DNA from 2 places in the Polaromonas sp. P1_E11 genome. Region 2 is predicted to be linked to the other one. Evidence: predicted binding sites of a transcription regulator. Region 2 holds the regulator's gene; the other holds the start of a gene.
The links. Region 2 encodes LexA, which represses DNA repair genes until DNA is damaged. Its sites were predicted from a motif close to ACTGTATNNNNATACAGT; they were not measured.
Positions count from the first base shown of each region.

Region 1: a site for LexA is predicted at 1,973-1,990, ahead of recA (recombinase RecA). Genes of this name have one in related genera too.

Region 1 is NZ_JBFUBA010000005.1:207,388-211,804, reverse strand. It holds gene AC1D11_RS18165 (sensor histidine kinase N-terminal domain-containing protein) at 1-397, opposite strand, end outside; gene AC1D11_RS18160 (response regulator) at 588-1,262, opposite strand; gene AC1D11_RS18155 (MarR family winged helix-turn-helix transcriptional regulator) at 1,390-1,896, opposite strand; gene recA (recombinase RecA) at 2,062-3,198, shown strand; gene recX (recombination regulator RecX) at 3,302-3,799, shown strand; gene AC1D11_RS18140 (tetratricopeptide repeat protein) at 3,956-4,417, shown strand, end outside.
Region 2 is NZ_JBFUBA010000003.1:167,257-171,673, forward strand. It holds gene adk (adenylate kinase) at 1-577, shown strand, start outside; gene AC1D11_RS14570 (asparaginase) at 681-1,637, opposite strand; gene lexA (transcriptional repressor LexA) at 1,778-2,482, shown strand; gene AC1D11_RS14580 (D-2-hydroxyacid dehydrogenase family protein) at 3,152-4,159, shown strand; gene AC1D11_RS14585 (type IV pilus assembly protein FimV) at 4,229-4,417, opposite strand, start outside.

The sequences.
Region 1 (4,417 bases), on a different contig from region 2:
TGCCTGTCGGCGCCGGTGCTTTGACCTCGACCTTGAGCCAGGTGTAGGCCACACGCACATCTTCGCCCTGGATCAGGTCTTCGCGCAGCCGCACCTCGCCGTTGATGGGCTTGTCTTCATCGGGCGGCATCGGCAGGTCGTGCTCGCCGCTGAGCAGTTCGCCTTGCGTGCCCACGACCTGGTAATAGACCAGGTCGGTATCATCGGCGCGCAGGATTTCACGCGCAGGCGCCGTCAGGTTGAACTGCACCTGGTTGTTCTTGACCGCCACCAGCTTGGCCAGTGCCTGCACGTTGTATTCAAGCGCACGGTCAAAAGGCTTGCCGGCAATGTTCTGCGCCACCAGCCAGGTCAGCGCCAGGCTGATCGGCCACAGCAGCAGCAGCGGCGTGAGCATCCAGTCGAGGATTTCGCCGAAGAGGCTGCGGCGTTCGCGTTGAAAGAGCCGTAATGCCACAGCTAAAGCGCAATGGCGTTGTCTTCAAGCCAGCAGGAGCCGCGGAACCGGCTTTGCCGGGCCGCAGGCGGGGCGGCCCCCCCGGGGGGCAGGGAACTACACGAAGTGAGTGACCGTGAGGGCTCCATTTCTAGCCGGGAATCTTTTCAAGGCAGTAACCGAGCCCGCGCACCGTCGCAATCCGCACCGGACCCTTTTCAATCTTCTTGCGGAGCCGGTGGATGTACACCTCGATCGCGTTGTTGCTGACTTCTTCACCCCATTCGCAGAGGCGCTCGACCAGCTGGTCCTTGCTGACAAGGCGGCCGGCGCGTTGCAGCAGCACTTCGAGCAAGCCAAGCTCTCGCGCCGACAGCTCCAGCATCTGGCCGTCAATGGTGGCCACGCGGCCGGCCTGGTCGTACACCAGCGGGCCGTGCTTGATGGTGCTGCTGGCGCCGCCCATGCCGCGGCGGATCAGCGCCCGCACACGGGCTTCGAGTTCCTGCAGTGAAAACGGTTTGGCCATGTAGTCGTCGGCGCCGTAGTCCAGGCCTTTGACGCGTTCTTCCACGCTGTCTGCGGCGGTCAGGATCAGCACCGGCATGGCCGAGCCGCGGGCGCGCAGTCGCTTGAGCACTTCCAGCCCGTGCATGCGCGGCAGGCCCAGGTCCAGGATCAGCAGATCGAATTCGGTGTTGGTAAGCAGCGCGGCGTCGGCTTCGGTGCCGCTGGCCACGTGGTCGGCTGCCGCACCGGAGGCGCGCAAAGTGCGCAGCAGGCCGTCGGCCAGGACCTGGTCATCTTCGGCAATCAGGATACGCATGGTTGTCTCCGGGTGGGGCGGCAGCGCCTGCTGCGCCGCAAGTTAGTGTGTTTGCCCGAATTTTAGGCGCTTGCGTCTGTCCCAGGTGCAGGGAGTTACACGCGGTGAGCGACCGTGGGTGCCACATTCAGCCTGCATATGCTTCCAGTCCCAGCGCCACCACTGTGGCCACATCATGCCCGACGGCCTGGCGGAACTCGTCTTCGGCTTGGCGCACCGCCCGGTGAAAGGCTTCCAGCCAGAGCAGGCCCGATTCGGTGAACACCACCTGGCGCGCGCGTTTGTCGTGCGGGTCGGGCTGGCGCGTCACCAAACCCCAGGCTTCGCATTGGTCGACGAGGTCGCCCATGGCCTGCTTGCTCATGCCGGCGCTTTGCGCGAGATCCGTCAGGCGCGAGCCGCCCACGGCCAGGTGGCGTGTGATGTGGATATGCGCTGCGCCGACCTGGTCTCGTGCGGCGAGGTTTGAGAGCGCCAGCGGCACTTCGATGCTGCTGGCCATCAGCGCCAATACACGCTCGTCGAAGCGGCGCAGGGCGTGGCCCATGAGTCGACCCAGATGGGTTTGCCGCCAGCTGGCCTCGGTGGCGCCGAAAGGGCTGGACAGTGTCGATAAAGCGGCCGTTTCTGTCATGAAATCATGGTACCTGAATTGGTCAGGTAAACTGACTAAAAATAGGGTTTACTTATTTTAATAGCGCCCATAAAGTACTGATCATACATCCAGCGCTGTGATTAAAAGCAGAGGCCGGAAACTAGAGCAAAAAGTTTTACATCATTGATTTTCAAGGAGTTTTTCATGGAACTGACCAGCAAACTGAACCCCGCCCAAAACCCTGTACAAAGCGCCGCCCTGAACACCGAGAAGGCCAAGGCCCTGCAAGCCGCCCTGGCCCAGATCGAAAAGCAGTTCGGCAAAGGCACCATCATGAAGCTGGGCGACGGCGAGGTCATCGAGGACATCCAGGTCGTTTCCACCGGCTCTCTGGGCCTGGACATCGCCTTGGGCGTCGGCGGCCTGCCGCGCGGCCGTGTGGTTGAAATCTACGGCCCTGAATCCTCGGGCAAAACCACGCTGACCCTGCAGGTCATCGCCGAAATGCAAAAGCTGGGCGGCACCTGCGCCTTTGTCGATGCCGAACACGCGCTGGACATCCAGTACGCGCAAAAGCTGGGCGTGAACCTGCAAGACCTGCTGATCTCTCAGCCCGACACCGGCGAGCAGGCGCTTGAAATCGTGGATTCGCTCACCCGCTCCGGCGCGGTCGACCTGATCGTGGTCGACTCGGTGGCGGCGCTCACGCCCAAGGCCGAGCTTGAAGGCGAAATGGGCGACTCGCTGCCCGGCCTGCAGGCCCGCCTGATGAGCCAGGCGCTGCGCAAGCTCACCGCCACCATCAAGAAGGCCAACTGCATGGTCATCTTCATCAACCAGATCCGCATGAAGATCGGCGTGATGTTCGGTTCGCCCGAAACCACCACCGGCGGCAATGCGCTGAAGTTCTACGCCTCGGTGCGGCTGGACATTCGCCGCATCGGCTCCATCAAGAAAGGCGAAGAGGTGATCGGCAACGAAACCCGGGTGAAGGTGGTCAAGAACAAGGTGGCCTCGCCCTTCAAGACGGCGGAGTTCGACATCCTCTACGGCGAGGGCATCAGCCGGCTGGGCGAGGTGCTGGACCTGGGTGTGGCCGGCCACATCGTCGAAAAAGCCGGCGCCTGGTATGCATTTAACGGCGAAAAAATCGGCCAGGGGCGCGACAATTCGCGGGAGTTCCTGAAAGAAAACCCCGAACTCGCCATCGAGATCGAAAACAAGGTGCGCGAATCGCTGGGTATTCCGCTGGTGCAAGCCGCGGCCGGTACCGAGCCAGCACCGGTTGAAAAGGCTGCCAAGGCCGAGAAAGCCGAAAAACCCGCCAAAGTAGCCGCCTGAGCCTGTTTTTGAATGCCAAATAAGGCGAAAGACCAATCAGAACGGGCGCAAGCAGCTATCAAAAAAATAGCGCTTGCATTCCAATCTGGCTGAGTCCTTTGACATGGAAAACCTGGCAGACAGCTCCCCCGCCAAACCCGCCCGCCGCGCGGGTTTTGGCCTTTCCCTCAAGGGCCGCGCATTGCGTTACCTGGCCGCGCGCGAACATTCACGCGCCGAACTTGAACGCAAGCTGGCTCCGCATGAAGAAACCCCGGGCCAGCTGAAGGCGGTGCTCGACGACCTTGAGCTCAAGGATTTCATCAGCGAAGAGCGTGTCATCGATTCGGTCATCAACCGGCGTTCCCGCAAGCTGGGCGCCTCGCGCATCCAGCAGGAGCTGCAGGCCAAAGGGCTGGACGTGACGGCCATACGGGAAGCGGTTGGGCAGCTTAAGGCCACCGAGCGCGAACGGGCGCGAGACATCTGGCAGCGAAAGTTTGGCACAGCCCCGGCCAACCCCGCAGAACATGCCCGGCAAATCCGGTTTCTGGCGGGAAGAGGTTTTACACTGGAGGTTGCATCGTGGGTGCTCAAAAATCCCGATAACGAAGGAGATTGAGATCCAGGCTGTAGCGGCCCTTCCTCGCAAAGTCTGGCCCGGGAATGTGAAAGCTTTCAGGAGTCAGCCATTTTCCAGAGTATCCGCACCCTTCTGGCACGCAATAAAAGTGCCGTACCTGCCGGCCCGGTTGTCCCGGGTGAAGATGCCCAGCCATTGCGCTCACGTGGCAACGAATTGTTGGCACAAGGCAGGATTTCCGAGGCCACCGACTGCTATCGCCAGGTAGTCGCCATGACACCGAACGATGGTTTGGCCCATGTCAACCTGGGTTACGGCCTGATGGAACTGGGCGAACTGCCTGAGGCCAGCGCTAGCTTCGGGCAGGCCCTCGCGCTGGACGGCGGTCTTCTGGATGCCCATTTCCTGATGGGACAGGTGCAGATGCGCCAGACGTTGGTTGAAGACGCGGTCCGCAGTTTCCGAGCGGCTTTGACTTTGAAGCCTGATTTTGATTTGGCCTGGTTTGAGCTGGCCCGCGTGCAGGAAAGTTTGCACCAGGTGGATGCGGCGCTGGATAGCTACCAGCAGGTTCTGCGTATCAATCCGGCCTTTGTAGATGCGGCAGCCAACCAGGTCAAGCTGCTGCTTGACTTGCAGCGCTGGCAGGAGGTCATC
Region 2 (4,417 bases):
CCAAATTTCCACCGGCGACATGCTTCGTGCGGCCGTCAAAGCCGGCACGCAGCTGGGTATTGAAGCCAAGAAAATCATGGATTCGGGTGCCTTGGTCAGCGACGACCTGATCATCAATTTAGTCAAAGAGCGCATCGCCCAGCCCGACTGCGCTAAAGGCTTTCTGTTTGACGGCTTTCCGCGCACCATTCCGCAGGCCGACGCCATGAAGTCTGCCGGCGTCAAGCTGGATTACGTTCTTGAAATCGACGTACCCTTCGACGCCATCATCGAGCGCATGAGCGGACGCCGTTCGCACCCCGCCTCCGGCCGCACCTACCACGTCAAGTTCAATCCGCCCAAGGTCGAAGGCAAAGACGATGTGACCGGCGAGCCGCTGATCCAGCGTGATGACGACAAGGAAGAAACTGTCCGCAAGCGCCTGGAGGTTTACAGCGCCCAGACCCGTCCGCTGGTTGAGTACTACTCCAGCTGGGCAAAGTCAGAGCCTGAACTGGCCCCGAAATACCGTGCCATCAGCGGCATGGGCGGTGTTGACGAGATCACCGCCCGAGCATTTAAGGCGCTGGCGGGTTGAACCGGGCCTAACGCGAGTCCACTTGCCCCAAAAAGCCGTCAGCCCGACGGCTTTTTTTTATTCCGGCTTCCGGACCCGGTGGACTGCAATTGCAAGCCCGGCTTCAACTCTCCGCCAGCAACTCGAGCATCATCGCTATCCTCGCCTTCACAGGGCTCAGCCCCTGTGAATCAGAAAACAGATCCCCTGGTGTGGGCAAGACCCGGCCATTGAGGCACCTTGTCGCACGGACGACCCGCACCCCCGCAGACCGCGCGCGAAGCAAGGCCGCCTCCAGCGCGTGGTGCAAGGTGCCATTACCCGTGGCAGCAACCACCAGCCCCTGGACACCCTGTGCCAGCAACGCGTCCACGATCGCACCACTGGCGCCGGCATGGTTCATGACAATCTCAACGCGCGGCCATTGGAGCGGAATCATGGAATTCGCTATTATTTTGATAGCCGCTTGCGCCCGTTCCACATAGGTTTCTGGCCAATTTCTCACTAACCTGAGGGATCCTTCCTCTACATAGCCAATCGGCCCCGCATCACCGGAGTCAAAGGCGTCAACCTTGTAGGTATGCACTTTCTGCACGTCCAGCGCGCCGTGGATGGTTCCGGCACACACCGCGACAACACCCATTGCCCCAGCATGACGCACCACCGCCATGGCATCCAGCATGTTCTGGGGGCCGTCAGGCACCAGCGCAGTCGCCGGCCGCATGGCACAGGTCAGCACCACAGGTTTATCGGGGCGGCACACCGCATGAAGGAAATACGCCGTTTCTTCCAGCGTGTCCGTGCCGTGCGTGATGACAATGCCCTGCACGTCCGGCTGGGCCAGAAAGTGATTGACCCGACTGGCCAGCCGCACCCATACCTCGAAGCTCATGTCCTTGCTGTCGACCTGCGCGACCTGCTCGGTCATCAAGGGGCCGAACCTGGCCAAAGGCGGGACCGCCGCCACAAGTTGCTCAACGCCCACCTGGGCAGCGGTATAGCCGATGTTGTCCGACGCACTCGCAGCCTGCCCGGCAATCGTGCCGCCGGTGCCCAGAATCACAATATTTTGAGGATGCATAAAACGTAAACTTGCAATCTTTTAAAAACTGGATGAAAATACAGTTACTGGATATTAAAACAGCTACGGCAACGTTGCGTACCCAAAGCCAGCAGGCAATACGCAAGCGGGTTTAAGTTGTGATTCAAGGAGCAACAGTGATGAGCACACTCGATAACTTTTCGCATTTTCCCCCTGAGGCTCCCAAGCTCACTGCGCGCCAGCAGCAAATTCTGGAACTGATCCAGAGCGCCATCGCGCGTACAGGCGCCCCGCCTACCCGTGCTGAAATCGCCGCCGAGCTTGGCTTTCGCTCTGCCAATGCCGCCGAGGAGCACTTGCAGGCGCTGGCCCGCAAAGGCGTCATCGAGCTGGTCAGCGGGACCTCACGCGGCATACGTTTGCGCAACGACGCCCTTCGCAGCCTGAACGAATCCAGAATCAAACAGTTTTCCCTGCCGTTGCAAAGCCTGGCCCAACTCGCCCTACCTCTGGTGGGGCGGGTTGCTGCTGGCAGCCCGATTCTCGCGCAGGAACATGTCGAGCAAACCTATTATTTTGAAAGCAGCCTGTTTCAGCGCCAGCCCGACTACCTGCTCAAGGTCCGCGGCATGAGCATGCGGGACGCAGGCATCATGGATGGCGACCTGCTGGCCGTCAAGCAATCCAAGGAAGCCAAGAATGGTCAGATTGTCGTGGCCCGGCTGGGTGATGAAGTGACCGTCAAGCGCTTTCGCCGCAACAAGCACCTGATCGAACTCCTGCCCGAAAACCCGGACTTTAAAACCATTGTGGTCGAGCCCGGTGAGCCTTTCGAGCTGGAAGGCCTGGCCGTCGGTCTCATTCGCAACACGATGCTGATGTAGGCAGCTCACCTGGCCGCGCACCAGGTGGCGGGCGTTTGGCCGTTGTGATGGCCAACACCCTGGTGCCGAGGCCTTCCTGGCAATTTGCCAGTCTGCAATCCTGCCTGTGTAAACCTCTCTCATACAGGAGTTCATCATGGGAATCACCAGTTTTTCACACTCACCAATGCTGTCGGTGTTGCTTGCACCCGTGCAGGCATTGGTGTCATTGTTTTTGCCGGCGCAGGGCATGGCTGGGGCAAGCCGGTTTTCCGCGCCAGCCGGCGCACAGCTCAGATCTCACCAGCTTGCGCTACCCTTTGCTTCCGGCGATTTCGCGGCAACGCGCGCCCCGACTGCGCGCGCAACTGGCGCTCTTGCCGTCCAACGCTCTGTCAAGGAGTCCCGCCCCAGCCGGCTGCGAGTTGTTCGTGAGTTTGATTCCAACGTCAGCCCTGCGTGTGCCGGCCGCATGGTGATATCCGGCCGCATGGCCGACGTCTGTGCAGAACTTGAGCGCATGAGCCAGCGGGAAGCCCCTTTGCGATAACCGGTACGGAAAACACCTGCCAAAAGTTCAGCCCTGGGCGTTTTGCGGCGCCATCTGGCGCGTTTCCTTGAGATACAAAATCCCAAGTCGGAAGTGACCCCGGCGGAAAGGAAGAAAAATCTTGCAGGCACAATATCGGCATGAATATTGTGATCCTCGACGACTACCAGGACGCGGTGCGGAAGCTGACCTGCGCGGCCAAGCTTGAAGCCTACCCCGCCAAGGTCTATACCAATACCGTTAAAGGCATCGGCCAGCTGTCCGTCCGCCTCAAGGATGCCGATGTCATCGTCCTGATCCGGGAGAGAACCCAGCTCAACAGGCAAGTTATTGAAAAGCTGCCCAAACTCAAGCTGATTGCCCAGACAGGCCGTGTCGGAAGCCATGTAGATATCGCGGCATGCACAGAGCGCGGCATCGCGGTTGCCGAAGGCATTGGGTCTCCAACGGCACCCGCCGAGCTGACCTGGGCCCTGGTGATGACCGCCATGCGCCGCATTCCACACTATGTAGCCCATTTGAAGCATGGCGCCTGGCAACAGGCGGGGCTCAAGTCAGCCTCGATGCCACCCAATTTCGGCATCGGCTCCATCCTCAAGGGCAAGACATTGGGGGTGTGGAGCTACGGGAAGATCGGGCAAATTGTGGCCGGCTACGGCAGGGCCTTCGGCATGCGTGTCGTCATTTGGGGCCGCGACGCGTCGCTGGAGCGGGCACAGGCCGATGGCTTTGAAGTCGCAGCCAGCAAAGCCGAATTCTTTGAGCAAAGCGATGTACTGAGCCTTCACCTGCGACTCAACACGGAGACACGCGGTATCGTGACGCTGGAAGACCTGTCGCGCATGAAAACCACGTCCCTGCTGGTGAATACGTCAAGGGCGGAGCTGATCGAACCCGAAGCGTTGATCGCCTCCCTCAATCGCGGACGACCCGGTCTGGCGGCCATCGATGTTTTTGAGTCGGAGCCCATCCTGCAAGGCCATGCATTGCTCCGCCTCGAAAATTGCATTTGCACGCCGCACATAGGCTATGTTGAGCAGGACAGCTACGAGCTGTACTTTGGCGCGGCGTTCGACAATGTTGTCAACTTCATCAAGGGCACGCCCACCAACATCGTCAACCCGGGTGCCCTGCAAGTACGGCGCTGACCTGGTGCAACCAATCTTGTCCGGCGTTCAAAAACCGCTGGATCAGGCAAGCTAACCCGCGACTTCCGCTTAAGTTTTCTGCGACGGTGCTGAAGAGGCCGGAAAGTCGAGATCGAATTCGATGAGATTGTTATCGGCGGCTTTCGGCAATTGCGCGCCTGCTTCGATCAATGGAAACGGTGCAAGCCCTGCATCCTCACCCTCGCTCAAATCGATATCAACACCAACCCGGGGTGAAGCAGGAGGCTGCGTCGGGTC